Regions from separate parts of the Halomonas sp. BC1 genome, predicted to be linked through region 3. Evidence: predicted binding sites of a transcription regulator. Region 3 holds the regulator's gene; each other region holds the start of a gene.
The links. The regulator sigma-54, encoded in region 3, starts transcription at its own class of promoters, with help from an activator protein. The targets are predictions, from matches to a motif close to TGGCACNNNNNTTGCTNT.
Positions count from the first base shown of each region.

Region 1: B7L72_RS12500 (NCS1 family nucleobase:cation symporter-1) is a predicted target of sigma-54. The motif match lies at 1,415-1,432, and genes of this name have one in related genera.
Region 2: B7L72_RS07240 (aminomethyltransferase family protein) is a predicted target of sigma-54. The motif match lies at 3,604-3,621, and genes of this name have one in related genera.

Region 1 covers NZ_LFGS01000015.1:241,527-248,375, reverse strand. Annotated here, with positions in the region: gene B7L72_RS12500 (NCS1 family nucleobase:cation symporter-1) at 1-1,357, opposite strand, end outside; gene B7L72_RS12495 (nitrilase-related carbon-nitrogen hydrolase) at 1,970-2,836, shown strand; gene hydA (dihydropyrimidinase) at 2,871-4,310, shown strand; gene B7L72_RS12485 (NAD(P)-dependent oxidoreductase) at 4,381-5,760, shown strand; gene preA (NAD-dependent dihydropyrimidine dehydrogenase subunit PreA) at 5,757-6,849, shown strand, end outside.
Region 2 covers NZ_LFGS01000007.1:123,936-130,784, reverse strand. Annotated here, with positions in the region: gene B7L72_RS07255 (FAD-dependent oxidoreductase) at 1-417, opposite strand, end outside; gene folD (bifunctional methylenetetrahydrofolate dehydrogenase/methenyltetrahydrofolate cyclohydrolase FolD) at 440-1,357, opposite strand; gene purU (formyltetrahydrofolate deformylase) at 1,354-2,220, opposite strand; gene B7L72_RS07240 (aminomethyltransferase family protein) at 2,367-3,500, opposite strand; gene glnT (type III glutamate--ammonia ligase) at 4,002-5,336, shown strand; gene B7L72_RS18205 (class II glutamine amidotransferase) at 5,417-6,334, shown strand; gene B7L72_RS18200 (GltB/FmdC/FwdC-like GXGXG domain-containing protein) at 6,335-6,849, shown strand, end outside.
Region 3 covers NZ_LFGS01000012.1:200,491-207,339, forward strand. Annotated here, with positions in the region: gene lptB (LPS export ABC transporter ATP-binding protein) at 1-716, shown strand, start outside; gene B7L72_RS10495 (RNA polymerase factor sigma-54) at 822-2,237, shown strand; gene hpf (ribosome hibernation-promoting factor, HPF/YfiA family) at 2,335-2,643, shown strand; gene ptsN (PTS IIA-like nitrogen regulatory protein PtsN) at 2,648-3,115, shown strand; gene rapZ (RNase adapter RapZ) at 3,186-4,118, shown strand; gene B7L72_RS10515 (HPr family phosphocarrier protein) at 4,144-4,413, shown strand; gene pmbA (metalloprotease PmbA) at 4,420-5,760, opposite strand; gene yjgA (ribosome biogenesis factor YjgA) at 5,857-6,378, shown strand; gene tldD (metalloprotease TldD) at 6,413-6,849, opposite strand, start outside.

The DNA.
Region 1 (6,849 bases), on a different contig from region 3:
ACAGCAGGGTCAGGCTCACCGGAATGCCGAAGGCAATGAATCCGGCGATGTTGACCGCAGGGTAAGCCTGGTGGTCCATGTACAGGCTAGGCACATCTAAACGCTGCTTCTTAATCAGGAAGTAATCTACTGCCATAATACCCGCAATCGGGCCCAGCAGGCTGGAGTAGCCCAGCAGCCAGTTGGAGTACATCTGCTCCAGAGAAACTCCCTGGCTCACCACCCCCGCCTTTTGCAGCAGGTCGTAACCCATCAGCAGCACCCCCACGGCGCCAGTCATCAGCACGCCACGGGTTTGATTGATCAGCTTGGGGGCAATGTTCTGAAAGTCATTGGTGGGTGAGACGATATTGGAAGCGGTGTTGGTCGAGATGGTCGCCACGATGATCAGCAGCATGGCCATGATGACCCAGAAAGGGCTGTCGATATAGCCGATCAGGCGCACCGGGTCGGCCACGGTTTGGCCTACCAGCGTTTCCGAGGCGGCGGTCAATACCACGCCCAGGGCAGCAAAGAAGAACATGGTCAACGGCAAGCCCAGGATCTGCCCGACGATCTGGTCCTTCTGGCTCTTGGCGAAGCGGCTGAAATCAGGAATGTTCAGTGACAGCGTCGCCCAGAAGCCCACCATGGCCGTCAGGCCAGCAAAGAAATAGCCATACACCGAAGCCCCTTCCGGGCGCGACGGCGGCTGGGCCAGCAGTTCGGTCATCGACATGTGCGGCCACGCCCACATCATCAGCCCGATCCCCACGGCCAACAGCAGCGGTGCCGCCAGGGTTTCCAGCCACTTGATCGACTCGGCCCCGCGAATCACCACGTACAGGTTCATGGCGCCAAACACGAAGAAGCCAATTACTTCGCCGACGCCACCCAGCGCCGCCCAGGCGGGAAACAGCGCCGACAGCAGCAGGTGAATGGCCAGCCCGCCAAACATGGTTTGAATGCCAAACCAGCCGCAGCCTACCAGCGCCCTGACCAGGCAGGGCACGTTGGAACCCAGGATGCCAAACGAAGAGCGCAGCACCACCGGAAAGGGAATGCCGAATTTAGTGCCGGGAAAAGCGTTCAGCGTTAGCGGAATCAGCACGATCACATTGGCCAGCAGAATGGCCAGTAGCGCCTCGCCAACGCTCAGCCCAAAGTAGGCCGTGAGCACGCCGCCCAGGGTGTAGGTAGGCACGCAGATCGACATACCGACCCACAGCGCCGCAATGTTCCATTTACTCCAGGTACGCTCTTTTGCTTCGGTAGGCGCAATATCGTCGTTGAAGCGTGGGCTTTCACGCACATCATCTTCCACTGCCAGTTCGACCAACCCCTGCTGATCGATCATTCGAGATTTAGCTGCCGTCATCTGTTGTCTCCTCAGCCTCGCCATTGCCTTTTTATCTTCAAAGGTTCAACAGGTTGCGCAGCAATAAGCGTGCCCAAAACCACGCGCTCACCGCTAACTCATTGAACACAAAGCTGACTAAACAGACATATATAAAGACGAAGCCCTCTGTATCATTGTTGTTATAGCCACGGGTATTAAAACCTCCTAAACAGGGTAGCGACATATTCATAAAACGCACCATCAGAATGCAAAACACCAATATAAAAACCAAAAAATAAAACACAACTTATTGATTTAAAAAATAAAAATGAAACGCCATAATAGTGCAACACCTCACCAAATTGATAAAAACGGCCAATAAAAAACTTAAAAAACAGCAAAAACAGTCACTTGAAAGACAACCAGGCTTTTCATAAAAACTTCTTGCAAAACGTCTTCAACCAGCGCTATGTTCAAAAAGCTGTCTATCTTGACAGCTTTGCTAACAATTATAAGTTTCGACCATGAGTCGATGTCATGACACGCCTAGCGATCTTTTCCGCCACTCATCGATACCGGCAGAAAAGCCACCCATAGCTGGCCTCCCATCCATTCGGAGGTCGGCGCGTTATGACAAAAGAGGGGTAGTCCATGCAGAAAATGAAGATTGGCCTGATCCAGATGGCCCTGAATACCAGCACCGACCAGGAACCCGGCGCCATTCGTGACGCAATGAACGCCGCACACCTGCCCATGATTCAGCAAGCCGCCGAGCAAGGCGTGCAGGTGCTGTGCTTCCAGGAAGTGTTCAATCAGCCCTATTTTTGCCCCAGCCAGGACAGCAAGTGGTACGCCGCCGCCGAGCGAGTGCCGGAAGGTCCCACCTGCCAGATGATGCAAAAGCTCGCGGCCGAGCACCGCATGGTGATCATCGTCCCTATCTATGAAGAGACCGAGACCGGCGTTTACTACAACACCGCCGCCGTGTTCGATGCCGACGGCAGCTACCTGGGCAAATACCACAAGACACACATTCCCCAAGTGGCTGGCTTTTGGGAGAAATTCTTCTTCAAACCAGGCAAATCCAACTGGCCGGTTTTCGATACCGCCTACGGCAAGATCGGCGTGTATATCTGCTACGACCGCCACTTCCCGGAAGGCTGGCGGGCATTGGCGCTCAACGGCGCCGACGTGATTTTCAACCCTTCGGCCACGGTGGCCGGTCTTTCCCAATACCTCTGGGAGCTTGAACAACCCGCCTCTGCGGCTGCCAACGGCTGCTTTATCGCCGCCATCAACCGGGTTGGCACCGAGGCGCCCTGGAATATCGGCGACTTCTACGGCTCCAGCTACATCGTCAACCCACGCGGCAAGATCGAAGCCCAGGCCAGCGCCACGGAAGACGAGCTGCTGGTGCATGAGATCGACCTGGATATGGTGCGCGAGGTGCGCAACAACTGGCAGTTCTTCCGCGACCGACGCCCCGAGACCTACACCCGCCTCACCGACGGTGAATGATTCTGCTGGCTAAACACAACGACAGGAGCGAACCATGAGCTTATTGATCAAGGGCGGCACGGTGGTCACCCACGCCGACACTTACCGCGCCGATGTGCTGTGTGTCGACGGCAAAATCCACGCCATTGGCACCGACCTGGAGGTGCCGGAAGGCTGCGAGATCGTCGATGCCAGCAACCAATTGGTGATGCCTGGCGGCATCGACCCCCATACCCACATGCAGATGCCCTTCATGGGCGCGGTGGCCAGCGAAGACTTCTACACCGGCACCGCCGCCGCCATGGCGGGCGGCACCACCACGATCATCGACTTCGTGATTCCCAGCCCCGGTCAGTCGCTGCTGGAAGCCTTCGAAACCTGGCAGGGCTGGGCGGAAAAAGCCGCCACTGACTTCGCCTTCCACGTAGCGATCACCTGGTGGGATGAGAGCGTCAAAGAGGAAATGGGCACCCTGGTACGCGATCACGGGGTCAACAGCTTCAAGCACTTCATGGCCTACAAGGGCGCCATCATGGCCACCGATGACATTCTGGTGGAGAGCTTTTCCCGCTGCCTGGAGCTGGGCGCGGTGCCCACCGTGCATGCGGAAAACGGCGAGCTGGTCTACCACATGCAGCAGAAGCTGCTGGCCCAGGGCATCACAGGGCCGGAAGCCCACCCGCTTTCCCGCCCACCGCAGGTGGAAGGCGAAGCCGCCAGCCGCGCCATTCGCATTGCCTCCACCCTGGGCGCGCCAGTCTACCTGGTGCACGTCTCCACCAAAGACGCGGTGGATGAAATCGCCTACGCCCGCCAGCAGGGCCACCCGGTGTTTGGCGAGTGCCTGGCGGGCCACCTGGTGATCGATGACAGCGTTTACCAGCACCCGGACTGGGCTACCGCCGCCGCCCATGTGATGAGCCCGCCTTTCCGGCCCAAAGGCCACCAGGAAGCGCTCTGGCATGGCCTGCAATCTGGCAATCTGCAAACCACCGCTACCGACCACTGCTGTTTCTGCGAAGAGCAGAAGGCCGCCGGGAAAGATGACTTCACCAAGATCCCCAACGGCACTGCGGGTGTGGAAGACCGCCTGGCCGTGCTGTGGGACGAAGGGGTCAATACCGGCAAGCTCTCGCCCCAGGAGTTCGTGGCGGTCACCTCCACCAACACCGCCAAAATCTTCAACCTCTACCCGCGCAAAGGGGCGATTCAGGTAGGTGCCGATGCCGACCTCGTGGTCTGGGACCCCAACGGCACCCGCACGATTTCCGCCAAGACCCATCATCAGAACGTCGATTTCAATATTTTCGAGGGCAAGACGGTGCGCGGCATTGCCCGCCATACCATCAGCCAGGGCAAATGGACCTGGCGGGATGGCGAGCTGCACGCCGAGCGCGGCGCAGGGCGCTACTTAGAACGCCCCGCCTACCCCGGTGTGTTCGAGCTGCTGGCCAAGCGTGCCGAGCTGAATGCCCCCGTGGCGGTAACTCGCTGAGCCTCGCCCCACAAAGAACAGACGCCCCACTAAGAACAGAACGATCCAGAAGGACCAGGGAGAAACGACCGTGACCCATTCACTTGATCATCTGCCCAGCGCAAAAGAGGTCGGCACCTACGACCCAGCGACGCTGGCAAGCAACTTCAGCGACCTGCATCCGCCGCTGACGCCGCGCCAGGCCATCATCGAAAGCCAGCGCTGCCTGTACTGCTATGACGCGCCCTGCGTCGAGGCCTGCCCGTCGGACATCGACATTCCCAGCTTCATCCGCCAGATCAGTGACAACAACATTAATGGCGCAGCAGCAACTATTCTGGAAGCCAATATCCTCGGCGGCAGCTGCGCCCGAGTGTGCCCCACGGAAATCCTCTGCGAACGCAGCTGCGTGCGTAACCACGACGCCGAGTGCCAGCCAGTGCTGATCGGTTTGCTCCAGCGCCACGCTACCGACCATATGCAGTTCGATAGCCACCCCTTCAAGCGGGCCGCCAGCACTGGCCGCCATGTTGCCGTGGTGGGCGCGGGGCCTGCGGGCCTCTCCTGCGCTCATCGCTTGGCCATGCTGGGCCACCAGGTCACCATCTTCGAGGCCGAGCAAAAGCCTGGTGGGCTCAACGAGTACGGCATTGCCCGCTACAAGATGACCGACGATTTTACCCGCAAGGAAGTCGAGTTCCTGCTGGACATTGGCGGCATCGACCTCCAGTACGGCCAGCGTCTGGGCGACAACCTCACTCTCGATACCCTGCGCCAGCAGTACGACAGCGTGTTTCTGGGTTTAGGGCTGGGGGCCAGCCGCACGCTAGGGCTGACCGGCGAAGATGCACCGGGCCTGATGCCCGCCGTGGACTACATCAAGACCCTGCGCCAAACCGATGACCTGGGCAGCCTGGCCGTGACCAAGCGCTGCATCGTGATTGGCGCAGGCAATACCGCCATCGACATGGCCACGCAAATGGCGCGTTTGGGAGCCAAAGAGGTCACTCTGGTGTATCGCCGTGGCACTGAGGCGATGTCCGCCACCGACCACGAACAGGAGATTGCCAAGGCCAACGGCGTGCGTATGGTGACCTGGGCCCAGCCGGACGAAATTCTGCTGGATGCTCAAGGTCGAGTGGCAGGCATGCGTTTTGCCAACACCGCAGAGCAGCAGGGCCGACTCTCCACCACGGGCGAGACCTTCGAGATCGCGGCGGATGCCGTTTTCACCGCCATCGGCCAGGGCTTCGAGGGCGACAGCCTACGCGATGCCACCGCCTCCGAACTGGCCCGGGATGGCGAGCGCATCCACGTCAATGAGCTGTTCCAGACCTCATTGGCCAACGTTTACGCTGGCGGCGACTGCGTCAAACCCGGCCAGGACCTCACCGTGCAAGCAGTACAGCACGGCAAGCTGGCCGCCCACGCCATCCATCAAGCGCTCGCCGCCCAGCAGGAGGCCGCATGAACACCACACCTTTTAACACCCTCTCTTTTCCAGGCAAGAAACACAGCGGCGACAGCGTGGTGAACGGCGTCGATCTATCGGTGAACTTTGCCGGTATCAAAGCCCCCAATCCCTTCTGGCTGGCCTCGGCCCCGCCCACCGACAAAGCCTACAACGTGGTGCGCGCCTATGAGGCGGGCTGGGGCGGCGTGGTATGGAAAACCCTCGGTGAAGAGCCGCCTGCCGTGAACGTCTCCTCCCGCTACTCGGCCCACTACGGCAAAAACCGCGAGGTGATCGGCTTCAACAATATCGAGCTGATTACCGACCGTTCGCTGGAGATCAACCTTCAAGAGATCACCCAGGTGAAGAAGGATTGGCCGGACCGCGCGCTGATCGTTTCCATCATGGTGCCCTGCAACGAAGAAGCTTGGGCCTATATCCTGCCGCGGGTGGAAGCCACCGGCGCAGACGGCATCGAACTCAACCTGGGCTGCCCCCACGGCATGCCGGAACGCGGCATGGGCGCGGCGGTGGGCCAAAACCCGGATTTGATCGAAAAAGTCACTTACTGGTGTAAAAAGCACTACTCCAAACCGGTCATCGTCAAGCTCACCCCTAACATCACCGATATACGCGTGGGTGCCCAGGCGGCATTGCGGGGCGGCGCCGATGCAGTCTCGTTGATCAACACCATCAACTCCATTACCAGCATCGATCTGGACAACATGGTCGCCAAACCCACCGTAGGCCATCAGAGCACCCACGGCGGCTACTGCGGCAGCGCGGTGAAACCCATCGCCCTGAACATGGTGGCAGAAATTGCCCGAGACCCAGCCACGCCCACGCTGCCCATTTCCGGTATTGGCGGGATTTCCACCTGGCGGGATGCGGCGGAATTCATCGCCCTGGGCGCGGGCAGCGTGCAGGTGTGCACCGCTGCCATGCTCAACGGTTTTCGCATTGTTGAAGAGATGAAAGATGGCCTCTCCCGCTGGATGGCGGAAAAAGGCTACGACTCCATCGAAGCGTTTTCCCGCAGGGCGGTGCCGCAAACCACCGACTGGAAGCACCTGGACATCAACTTCAAGACCATCGCCCATATCGACC
Region 2 (6,849 bases), on a different contig from region 3:
GCCGAAATGTTTGTTAACCTCTGCGCGTTGGCGGAAGGCACGTACCGTGGCATCGGTATGTGCCAGGGTTAACTGACCGCGCTCGGAATACATGATATTGAAGTCAAATTCGTTCGAGAGGTTCTGGAACAGCTTGACCGACTCGCTATAGAACCTGACCCCTTCCGAGGTCAGGTAGTTAGAGCGGATAACGGCGGTATTGCGCGCCGTGTTGCCGCCCCCCAGGTAAGCCTTTTCAAGCACGGCTACCTTGGTGATGTTGTGGTATTTGGCCAGATAATAGGCAATGGCCAGCCCGTGGCCACCGCCACCGATGATCACCACATCGTAGGAGGGCTTGAGCTCTTTGGGGGGAGGCAAGTCCACATCGACGGGATACTCCGAGGACAAACCGTATTTCAATAATCCAAAAGGCATGACAACGCCCTCCTGTGGTAGATCAGATAAGTGCTGGCTGAGCCGCTTTGTGGTGTTGCTGAAGCCGGGTGGCGACCACCGTGTTCTGCATCAGGTAAGCGATGGTCATCGGGCCGACGCCGCCGGGTACCGGGGTGATTGCACTGGCCACCTGGCTGACGCTGGCAAAATCCACATCCCCGACAAGACGCGTCTTTGGCTCGCCATTGGCTGACTCTTCGATGCGGTTAATACCCACATCAATCACCACCGCACCGGGCTTGAGCCAGTCGGCATTGATCATCTTCGGGCGACCGACCGCGGCAATGACAATATCCGCCTGGCGCGCGATGGCTTCGGCGTTAACGCTGCGTGAGTGGAGCACCGTGACCGAGCAGTTGGCCTGAAGCAGCAGGGCGGCCATGGGCTTGCCGACGATGTTGGAGCGCCCGACGACCACGGCATGTTTACCGCTCAGGTCGCCGCAGGTTTCCTGCAGAAGACGCAGGCAGCCGGTAGGCGTGCAGGGTGTCAGCACGTCAGCGCCCTGTGCCAGCCCTCCCACGTTTTCACGATGAAACCCGTCGACGTCCTTGAGCGGTGAAATCGCCTGAATCACGGCGTCCTCGCTGATGTTGTCGGGAAGCGGCAGCTGCACCAGAATGCCGTTGACCTCAGGGTCCTGGTTCAGCTTGTCGATCAGTGCCAGCAGCTCGGCCTGGGTCAAGGAGGTGTCGAAGCGATACTCAAGCGAACGGATCCCGACCGCTTCAGCCTTACGGATCTTGTTGCGCACATATACCTGGCTGGCGGCATCTTCACCGATCAACACCACAGCAAGCCCTGGTGTGGTGCCTTCCGCTTCCAGTTGCGCCACGCTGTCGGCGACTTCAACCAGTACCCGCTCGGCCCAGGCTTTGCCGTCAATCAAGGCGGCAGATGTTTGTGTCGTGAGGGTCATTGGAAAATCACCGTTTTGTTCTGATCAAGGAAGATGCGGTGCTCCAGGTGATACTTGACCGCACGGGAAAGCGCGATGGTTTCCGTGTTACGTCCCACGGCGACCAGGTCTTCAGGGCGATAGGTATGGTTAACGCGCTGAACTTCCTGATCGATAATCGGGCCTTCATCAAGGTCAGAGGTCACGTAGTGCGCGGTGGCACCAATCAGTTTGACGCCTCGCGTATGTGCCTGATGATAAGGCTTGGCCCCCTTGAACCCCGGTAAGAAGGAGTGGTGAATATTGATGGCGCGCCCGGACAGTTGGCGGCACAGGTTGTCAGACAGAATCTGCATATAACGTGCCAGCACGACAAGCTCGGTACCGGTCTCTTCGACGATATCCATCAGCGCGGCTTCCTGCTTGGCCTTGGTCTCTTTAGTGACCGGCAGGTAAACAAAGCGGATGCCTTCGCGCTCGGCCATGGGGCGAAGGTCGCGATGGTTCGAGACGATGGCGGTGATTTCCATGTCTAGCTCACCTTGCGCCTGGCGATACATCAAATCGCTCAGGCAGTGATCGAACTTGCTGACCATCAGCAAAACGCGCATGGGTTTGGAACTGCTGTAAATCTGCCACTCCATCTCAAAGTCCTTGGCGATGGCGGCAAATTCATCACGCAATGTCTCGATATCCCCACTCACGCCTTCATTGAAGCGAAACTTGGCACGCAGAAAGAAGTTTTGCAGCTCTTCATCATCGTATTGGGCCAGTTCACTGATATAGCAGTCATGCTCGCTCAAAAACGAGGTCACCGCCGAAATGATGCCGGAGGTAGCCGGGCAAGAAACGCGGATGATGTAACTGTCACAAGAATCCTTCATTTTTTTCCTATATAAATTTAAAATTTTAAATATAAATAAAAAATAAGAAATTTATCGATTTAAAGCCAAATATATCTCTATGTAATAGATTGACTTCATATTTGGCTTTTGTCGATATGGATTTTCCTTTTTATTGATCGTTTCATCTAGCCTTTGGCAATGCGCTTTTGTTTGTCAGGGTCATCAAAAGGCAAGCTATGGCTGCTGGCAGTGGCTTGCAGGCTGCCACGTATTTCCAACGGCACACCGTGCTCGGCATAAGGAACATCAAGGCGCGCCAGTGCCATGGAGCGGCCACTAAGCCTTGAAAACATGCCTTCGGTAACAATGCCGACCTGCTTGTTATCTGCCCAGAGGGTGTCCCCAGCGCTTGCCGCCTCCTCGCTGTCAATCAATACACCAAAGATCTTGAAGCGCTCCTTGCCCTTGAGGCGGAAGTGTTCGCCTGCCCCCCGGAACTCGGTCTTGTCCTTGGATACGGTGAAGTCCAGCCCCAGCTCCCATAGCGTGTCGCCGGCGGGCTGGTCGGGGAAGGGGTATGTCTCGGAGTTATCAACGGGATAGAACAGCAGGTTACTTTCCACGCGTAGCCAATCGAGTGTCTCGAAACCGCATGGCACGATGCCCATGGGGGCACCCTTGTCGAGGATTTCGTCCCACACAGAGGGAGCATCCTTGGCCTTGCAAAAAATCTCATAGCCGCGCTCACCGGTATAGCCGGTGCGTGAAATCATCACATCAAAGCCAAACAGGCGGGTCTGCAAATGGTGGAAGTAACGCAGGTCGCGAATACTCTCAACATGCTTTTCAAGAAAGTCGACGGCCAATGGCCCTTGCAGTGACAAGTCGTGAAGATCATCGTCAAACATCAGGCTGACGTTACGACCCAAGGCACCTAGAGTGAGCATTTCCTGGCCCAGACCGGTGCCATGCACCACCAAGTACGCATTCGGCGCCAGGCAGTAGACAATGCAATCATCCACGAACTTGCCAGCCTCGTTGAGCATGGTGGCATAGACAGATTTTCCCGGGTAAAGCTTTGACATATCCCGCGTGGTGGCATGGTCTAGCAGCACTTTGGCATGCGGGCCAACGCAATGGATCTTTTTCAGACCAGAGACATCCATCAAGCCTGCTTGGGTGCGAATGGCGGCGTGGTGATCGGCGGTATCCGCTCCCGCGTAACGAAACGCAGTCCCCATGCCGTTCCAGTCTTCCAGTGTCGCACCGAGTGCATGGTGGCGTTCGGCAAGGGCAGAAGTACGCCATAACGTTGTCATATCAATTCTCCTTCCAGTCGGTTAGGGCAGGTTTTCCAAAAGAAACCAGAAGTGGCTGTCGCCCTTTATGGATTCTTTAAAAGAAATTATATTTCCTTGCAGTGAAGCAATAAGCTTGCCATGACGTGTCAGTGCATACAGAAAATGCATGAGACACAGGTTTATTTCATATAAAAAACAGTTACTTATTTTTTGAATTTTTAGGTCGATATATTCGCCATATTTTCCTCCAGGTTTTTATATGCGTGTCATTTGTTCTTTATGGGTGCGCTTTTTGGCAAATTTGCACCGTTATGGCGCGGTCAAGGCACAGAAACCAATAGGAGAAAAGATGGGAAATGCTTTCTTGAAATCCTGAATTAAATATTTATTTCATTTAAATCAGTGTTTTGTAGGTATTTGAGGAGGTTTTTTAACGGTCGACGAGACATTCTGGCATGCTATGTGCCTTTCTTTTTGGGAAATATAGTTTCTTGAAAAGAATTTTTAAGAGGGTTGAGTATGTCTCCAGAAGCTGCTGTTGAGTTGATCAAAGAGCATGACATCCGTTATCTGCTGGCCCAGTTCGTGGATATACACGGTGCGGCCAAAACCAAGTCAGTGCCGGCTAACTGCCTGATGGATGTCGTTGAGAAAGGCGCGGGGTTCGCTGGCTTTGCGGTGTCGGGCCTTGGCATGCAGCCCCATGGGCCGGATTTTATGGCCAAAGGTGATTTGAACTCGTTGTCGTTGGTGCCGTGGCAGAAACACTACGCTCGCATGGCGTGCTGCGGTTACGTCAATGATGCCCCGCACGCGCTGGACAGCCGCGTTGTCATGATGCGTCAGTTAGAGCGGCTAAACGAGCTGGGCTGGACGTTGAACACCGGCCTGGAGCCTGAGTTTTCCTTGTTCAAGCGGGGAGCGTCCGGTGAGCTGTTGCCGGTTGATGAGAGCGATACGCTGGCCAAGCCCTGCTACGACTATAAAGGCTTGTCGCGCTCACGCGAGTTTCTGGAAAGGTTGGTCGAAGCGCTTCAGGCGGTGGACTTTGATATCTACCAAATTGATCACGAAGATGCCAACGGCCAGTTCGAGATCAATTACACCTTCAGTGACGCCCTGACCTCTGCTGACCGCTTTACCTTTGTGCGCATGGCTGCCGGTGAAATCGCCAACGAGCTTGGCATGGTGTGTTCCTTTATGCCCAAGCCGCATGCTGATCGGCCTGGCAACGGCATGCATATCCATCTTTCCATTGCTGATAAAGACGGCAATAACGTCTTTGGCGATGACAGCGACCCCCAGCATCTTGGCCTGTCGACGACGGCTTACCATTTTCTGGGCGGGTTACTTCATCACGCCCCGGCGCTATGTGCCTTTGCTGCCCCAACGGTGAATTCCTACAAACGCCTGGTGGCCGGCGGTTCGGCGAGCGGGGCGACCTGGGCACCGGTATTCATTGCCTATGGTGATAACAACCGTTCGGCCATGGTGCGCGTGCCTTATGGCCGTCTTGAATTCCGTCTCCCCGATGCTGGCTGCAACCCTTATCTGGTTCACGCCGCCCTGATTGCGGCGGGAATGGATGGCATCGAGCGCAAGCTGGACCCCGGCAAGGCGCAAAACATCAACCTTTACGAGCTCACGCCAGAGCAGTGCCAAGCGCAAGGCATCGAGATTCTGCCGCAGTCGCTTAAAGAGGCGATTGATGCCCTGGAAGCGGATACCCATCTGCGCGATGGCATGGGCGCCGAGATCGTTGGCGAGTTTATCAAGGTCAAGCGTGAGGAGTGGAAAGAGTACAGCCGCCAGGTATGTGAATGGGAAGTTCAGCGCTATGTAGAGTTTTTCTAACGTCATTTTATTTTTTCATAAGTTCCTTTGCGTGCTTAGGCGCCCATGACGCCTCAGCGTGAATCTATCGAGGTAATGCTATGTGTGGAATTGTCGGGCTTTATCTGAAAAACCCGCAGCTGGAAAGCCGCTTGGGTGAGCTGTTTGAGCCGATGCTTATTGCCATGACAGACCGTGGGCCGGACAGTGCCGGTTTTGCGGTGTATGGCGACGAATATGATGATGGCGTCAAGCTGACCCTGCAATGTGATAATGCCGATTACGATTGGCAGGCGTTCGCCGACAGGCTGCAAACCGCCTTCGGCAGCCTGGCGTCATGGTTTCAGAATGCCAACGTGGGGGTGTTCAAGATAGCCGAAGAAGAAAGCCGCGTGCTGGGTTGGCTGGCGGATCATGCGGCTGACCTTCGCGTGATGAGTGCCGGAAAAAGCATCGAGATTCTCAAAGGTGTCGGCTTGCCCGGTGAAGTGGCAACCCGTTACAAACTGAGCAACATGCGCGGCAGCCACGCGATCGGGCATACCCGCATGGCTACCGAAAGTGCCGTCACGCTGCAGGGCAGCCATCCTTTTTCAACCGGGCTGGATCTGTGTCTGGTGCATAACGGCTCCCTGTCCAACCACAATCGCCTGCGCGACAAGCTCAAGCGTCAGGGCATTGTTTTCCAGACCGATAACGACTCTGAAGTTGCCGCTGGCTATTTGACCTGGCGGATGGCCAAGGGTGAATCCCTTAATCAGGCCCTGACCGGAGCGCTCAAAGACCTGGACGGTTTCTTCACGTTCACGATCGGCACACGGGATGGATTTGCGGTCGTGCGCGACCCGATTTCCTGTAAACCCGCCGTTATTGCTGAAACCGATGACTACGTGGCAATGGCATCCGAGTACCGCGCCCTGGCTGACCTTCCGGGTATCAAGGAGGCAACTGTCTGGGAGCCGGAGCCGGCAAAAATCTATGTATGGGAACGTGACGGTATAAAGGTGGAGGCTGCCTAAATGATGAAACATTACGACCTTGCGAGTTCCAGTCTGCGAGAACTCAACCAGGCACTGCATGATCCGCAAATGACCGCCAGCGAGCGTGAGTGGCGTGTCAGTAATTCCAACGGGGCGCACAATATTGCCTGCGGGCTCAATGAACAGATCAGCGTCGAAATTGATGGGCATGCCGGCTATTACTGCGCGGGCATGAATCAGAAAGCGCATGTCACCGTGAACGGAAATGTCGGGGTTGGCGTGGCCGAGAACATGATGTCGGGCAAGGTGCATGTCAAAGGCGATGCGTCCCAGTCGGCGGGTGCTACCGCTCACGGTGGCCTGTTGGTCATTGAAGGCAATGCCTCGGCGCGCTGCGGTATTTCCATGAAAGGGGTGGATATCGTGGTCAAGGGTAATATCGGCCCGATGAGCGCTTTCATGGGGCAGGCCGGCAGGCTGGTGGTGTGCGGCGATGCCGGTGAGGCGCTGGGCGACTCGCTCTACGAAGTGCACATCTATGTAAAAGGGGAAGT
Region 3 (6,849 bases):
TCCATGCACAGCATCTGGCCAAGAGCTACAAACGCCGCCGCGTGGTCAAGGATATCAATCTGGAAATTGCCCAGGGCAGCGTGGTGGGCCTGCTGGGCCCTAACGGCGCCGGCAAGACCACCTCGTTCTACATGATCGTCGGCCTGGTGAAATCCGATGCTGGCAAGGTGGGCATCGACGATCTCGACCTGACCCGGGCGCCCATGCATGAACGCGCGCTGGCGGGTATCGGCTACCTGCCCCAGGAAGCATCGATCTTTCGCAAGCTGTCGGTGGCCGACAACATCATGGCCATTCTGGAAACGCGCCGGGAGCTGGACCGCAATAGCCGAGAAGCGAAGCTCGAATCCCTGCTGGAAGACTTCCACATCACCCATATTCGCGACAACCTGGGCATGAGCCTGTCGGGCGGCGAGCGGCGACGGGTGGAAATTGCCCGCTCGCTGGCCACCGAGCCCGCCTTCATTCTACTGGACGAACCTTTTGCTGGCGTCGACCCCATTTCCGTGGGCGATATCAAGTCGATCATACGCGCGCTCAAGAAGCGCCATATTGGCGTGCTGATTACCGACCACAACGTGCGTGAAACCCTGGATATCTGCGATATTGCCTATATTGTTGGCGACGGACACATCATAGCCAGTGGAAACCCCCAGGAAATTCTCAATAACCAGAAGGTGCGCGACGTCTACCTGGGCGCCGACTTCCGCCTTTAAATAATGGCCCACGAAGACATTTTATTTAGTGGCATGCTTATTGCACTTGCACCAAACGGAGAGTCGCTCTAGGGTGGAGCTTTCTGATTAACGAGTGGTTCTCAGATGGTCATGAAAGCTTCTCTTCAACTGCGCATCGGCACACAGCTGACCATGACACCTCAGCTGCAGCAGGCCATTGCGCTGCTTCAGCTATCGACGCTGGACCTTCGTCAAGAAATTCAGCAGGCGCTGGATGCCAACCCCATGCTCGAACAGGAGGATGAGTTTGGCGAACAGGCGGTCAGCGAGCCTCAGGAAGCCGAGTGGGCAGACAGCATTCCCAACGAGCTCTCCGTGGACAGCGACTGGTCCGACACCTACCAGGACATGGGCAGCGCGGGCGGCAGTAGCGAAGGCCCGGACTTCGAGCGCCAGGCGGCCGGGCAGAGCCTTCACGGGCACTTGCTCTGGCAACTGGCCATGACCGACTTCTCTGCGCGTGAGCATGCCATTGCCGAGAGCCTCATCGATGCGCTGGATGCCAACGGCTATCTGACCCAGCCGCTCAACGACATCCGCGAGGGGCTCAAGGCGCAGGGCCACGATGGCCTGAGCCAACGCGAGGTCGAAAACACCTTGCTGCGCCTGCAGCAGTTCGAGCCTACTGGCGTGTTCGCCCGTGACCTGCGCGAGTGCCTGATGCTGCAGCTGGCCGCGCTACCCGAAGACACTCCGCTGTTGATGCCCGCCAAGCGTCTGGTACGCCAGTTTCTCGAAGCGCTGGGCAAGGACGACATGCGCCTGCTGAAACGACGCCTGAGCCTCGATGACGAGCAGCTGGACGATGTCATTCGTTTAATCCGCAGCCTTGACCCTCGCCCCGGAAGCGCCTACGGCGTCACCGACGACAGCTATGTGACGCCGGACCTGGTGGTACGTCACGATCACGAGGGCTGGCATCTGGAACTCAACCCGGAAGCGCTGCCTCGGCTACGTATCCAGCCCGACTACGCCAGCCTGATCAAGCGCGCCGACAAGAGCCAGGACAACCAGTTTTTGAAAGAGCACCTCCAGGAGGCTCGCTGGCTGATCAAGAGCCTGTCGAGCCGCAACGACACGCTGCTGCGCGTGGGGCGCGAGATCATTGCCCGCCAGATAGGCTTCCTCGAGCAGGGTGAAGAGGCCATGAAACCGCTGATTCTGGCCGATATCGCCGAAGCGGTAGAGATGCATGAATCGACCATCTCCCGGGTCACCACCCAGAAATACATTCATACCCCGCGCGGGGTCTTCGAGCTCAAGTACTTCTTCTCCAGCCAGGTCAGCGGCCAGGAGGGCGGCGACAGCCACTCCAGCACGGCCATTCGAGCACGCATCAAGAAACTGATTCAGGACGAGCCGCCAGGCAAGCCACTCTCCGACAGTCGCCTGGTCACCCTGCTGGAAGAGGGTGGCATTACCGTGGCACGCCGCACCGTCGCCAAGTACCGAGAGTCGATGGGTATACCTTCGTCGAGCGAGCGACGCCGTTTGCGCTAGTTAAACGCTCTTGCCCAACAAACTCGCGGCGAGGGCTTTGCAATGGCCCAAAAAGGGTTACAATCGAAGTACAGTCCGATGGATAAGGAGCACGTCAATGCAAGTAAACATCACTGGTCATCACGTTGAACTGACTGACGCCTTGCGTGACTACGTAAACGAAAAGCTGGAACGCGTTGAGCGTCACTACGACAACATCACGACCGTCCAGGTCACCTTATCTGTCGAAAAGGAGCGCCAGCAAGCGGCTTGCACGCTGCATGCCGCAGGAGCAGACCTGCATGCGGAAGCGCAGGATAATGACATGTACGCGGCCATTGACGCCCTGGCGGACAAAATCGACCGTCAGCTGGTAAAACACAAGGAAAAAGCACAAGCCCGCGCCCAAGGCGCTGGCGTGCGTTAAACCGATGACGTTGGAAACCATACTCCCCCCGGAGCGCGTGCTGTACGACGTGCCCGGGGGCAGCAAAAAAAGGGTGCTGGAGTTTTTCAGCACCTTTATCGCTCAGAACACGCCCAGCCTGGACAGTCAGGAAGTCTTCAGTCGCCTGATTGGCCGTGAACGGCTGGGCAGCACTGGTATCGGCAATGGCGTAGCCATCCCCCATGCACGCAGTCCTCACTGCAGCACGCCCATTGCTGGCTTTCTCAAGCTAGCCGAGCCCGTCGACTTCGATGCCATCGATGGTGACCCGGTCGATCTGGTCTTCGTGCTGTTGGTTCCCGAAGAAGCCGATGACACGCACCTGGCCCTGCTGGGGCAGGTGGCCACGATCATGAATGACGCTGCCACACGCCAACAGCTGCGCAATGTCAGTAGCCAGCGCGCATTGCTCGAGCTGCTGACCGACAAGATTCGCGAGCAGGCTGCCTAGCGCAGCCATTGCCAGGCAGCAAGGCACACGGCAAGCCCTCTATCCCTTTGATACCCAAGAGAGATGCGCTATGCAGCTGGTGATCATTAGCGGCCGCTCAGGGTCCGGCAAGTCCATCGCCCTACAGGCGCTGGAGGATCTTGGCTATTACGCCATCGACAACCTGCCCGCCATGCTGCTGGGCTCGCTGGTCGATGAATTGCGCGAGCAAGGGGGGCGAACTCACCTGGCGGTCAGCATCGATGCGCGCAACCTGCCCACGGCGCTGGAGCAGTTGCCTGCGTTACTGGAAGAGCTACGTCAACGCCAGATCCGTTTTCAGGTCATCTACCTGACCACGGACGCACGCATTCTGCTGGAGCGCTACTCGGCCACCCGGCGGCGCCACCCGCTGACCCGGGATAGTGACATGACCCTGGAAGAAGCCATCGACAAGGAAGAGCAGACGCTGCTCGACATTCGCGATCTGGCCGACCTGTTGATCGACACGTCACGCCTCTCGGTGCACGATCTTCGCCGTCGCATCACCGATCAGGTCGCTCACCAACGGCGTGACCAGCTGACCCTGACGTTTGAATCCTTCGGCTATAAGCGGGGCGTACCCATGGATGCCGATATCGTGTTTGACGTGCGCTGCCTGCCTAACCCTTATTGGGACCCCAGCCTGCGGCAGTTCACCGGACGCGATGCCAATATTCAGGCCTTCCTGGGCGGCTACCCCATCGTCGATGACATGCGTGACGATATTCATGCCTGGTTGGACAAGTGGCTGCCCGCCTACCAAAGCAGTCAACGTAGCTATATGACCGTGGCCATTGGCTGCACTGGCGGCCAGCATCGCTCTGTCTACATGGTGGAACAACTGGCGCAGGCGCTGGTCAAGCGCACTGGCGCCATTCAGCTCAGGCATCGGGAATTGGGCTTGCAGTACACGCTAAGCGAATTACCCGCTACCGTCGATGCCGCTTCTTCCATCCCCCCCAGCGACACGACTTCACCCTGATATCACTCGGCAAAAAGGAACCAGAGTGCCTGAAAGAACCTTAACGCTGACCAATCAACGCGGCCTTCACGCCCGCGCTGCCACCAAGCTGGTCACGTGCGGCCAGCAGTTTTCAGCCCGCATTCATGTTTACAAACAGCAGCAGAAAGCCGATGCCGCCAACATCATGTCGCTGCTGATGCTGGCGGCCCCTTGCGGCACTTCGCTGACCATCACCGCAGAGGGCGAAGATGCCGACCAGGCCCTGGATGCCATCCAGGCCCTGTTCGACGCACGTTTCGACGAGGATCAGTAACCCTCGTTAGCTGCCCGCCACCGTCATGGCATCCACCAGCCAGCTGCCGGTATGGATGCTGCCCCGCGTATCGGTATCGTCGCCAATGCCCACCAGGCCAGCGAACATGGTGTTGAGATTGCTGGCAATGGTGAACTCTTCGATGGGGTATTGCACCTCGCCATTCTCTACCCAGAATCCGGCGGCACCGCGAGAGTAGTCCCCCGTTACGCCATTGACCCCCTGCCCCATCAGCTCGGTCACCCAAATGCCCCGCCCCATTTGCTGCAGCAGCTCATCACGCGATGTCAGCGGGGCCAGAAGACGCAGGTTGCGCGCTCCGCCGGCGTTTCCGGTCGACTGCATGCCCAGGCGGCGGGCACTGTAGGCAGACAGCATGTAGCTGGCGACCCTGCCCTGCTCGATGAAACGGTTATCCCGGGTCTGCACGCCCTCGGCATCGAAGGGCGAACTGGCGGTGGCACCGACTTCCATGGGGCGCTCTTCCAGTCCCATCCACTCCGGGAAAAGCGGGCTACCCAGACGATCACACAAGAACGATGCTTCACGGTATAGTGCGCCACCCGCCAACGCGCCCATCAGGTGGCCTATCAGGCCCGCGGCCAGGCTGGGGTCGAACAGCACGGGAAAGGTACCGGTAGGCGGTTTGCGCGCACCCAGCCGCCGCAGGGTGCGTGCAGCCGCTTCGCGCCCGACCTCCTCCGGGTCACGCAGCTGTACGGGATTGCGCGCCGATGTGTAGTCATAATCGCGCTGCATGCCCTTGTCATCCTGGGCGATCAGCATGCAGGACAACGAATGGCTGCTGCCCTTTTGGGTGCCTAGAAAGCCATGGCTATTGGCGTAGACCCGCACGCCCTCGCCACTGGACAACGAGGCGCCTTCCGACTGGTGAATACCGTCCACGCTGCGCCCCGCCTGCTCACAGCGCAGCGCCAGCTCGATGGCCTGTTCGCTCGAGAGCGCCCACGGGTGATGCACCTTGAGATCCGGCAACCGGGTCGCCATCAGCGCAGCATCTGCCAACCCGGCAGCAGGGTCTTCACCGGTATAACGCGCGATCGCCAGGGCTTTTTCCACCGTGGCGCGCAGCGACGCACTGCTGGCATCGGTGGAGGAGGCGCTCCCCTTGCGCTGGCCAACGTAGACCGTAATGGCGATTCCCTGGTCACGGGAAAGCTCGACGGTCTCGACCTCGCCGAGCCGTACGCTGACGCCCACCCCCTGGTCGACACTGGCGCCTACTTCAGCGGCATCGGCGCCCAGCGTTTTCGCCAGGCCAAGGGCTTCTTCCGCCCGCTGCGCCAGTAGCGCCTGTTGCGCTGCTGCATCAAATGCCTGTGCCATATGGTCTCCTTTTCGCCTCAATTGCATTGGCGAATCAATGTTATGGTCGCAGCCTGATATAATGCTGGCGACGAATCCAAATCAGTGAGTGTCTGTATGCCTAAGCAACGCCCCGAGCCCCTCGATATTGACGAGCAGGAAGAGCGTCCCAGTAAATCCCAGCTCAAGCGTGAAATGCATGCTCTTCAGGCGCTTGGCGAAACCTTGATTGCCATGAAACCCGCCGAACGGGCGCGTTTTCCGCTGTCTGACGATATGTTGCGGGCCATCGAGGAAACCTCGCGCATCCGCTCCCATGAAGGCCGCCGCCGCCATATGCAGTACGTGGGCAAGTTGATCCGCAAGGAGGATCTAGCCGCCATCCAGGGGGTATTCGATGCCATCGAGCAAGAGAAAGAGCAGCGCGACCATGCCTTTCATCGTCTGGAAAAATGGCGTGATCGGCTGGTCGACGAGGGCGACGACGCCGTCGATCTATTCCTGGCCGACTACCCCGATGCCGACCGCCAGACCCTGCGCCAGCTAGTGCGAAACGCTCGCAAGGAGCGTGAGCAGGGCAAACCGCCGACCAGCGCGCGCAAGCTGTTCAAACACCTGCGCGACACCCTGGCACTCTAATCCGCACGCCCCCATGACGAGCTGTACTGCCTGGCTAGCCCGATTGCGTGCCACCGACGGTCAGCTCGTCTAGCTTGAGAGTGGGCTGCCCAACGCCCACCGGCACGCCCTGGCCCTCCTTGCCACACACGCCGATACCGGTGTCCATGGCCAGGTCATGGCCAATCATGGATACCCGCCCCATCGCCTCAGGGCCATTGCCGATCAGCGTAGCGCCCTTGACTGGCGAGGTGATGCGCCCATCCTCGATGAGGTAGGCTTCGCTGGCTGAAAACACGAACTTGCCCGACGTGATATCTACCTGCCCGCCACCGAAGCTGACCGCGTAAAGGCCGCGCTTGACGCTCTTGATGATGTCTTCCGGCGCATCCTGCCCGGCCAGCATCACCGTGTTGGTCATACGCGGCATCGGCAGGTGGGCAAAGGACTCACGCCGCGCGTTGCCGGTTGGCGCCATGTTCATCAATCGCG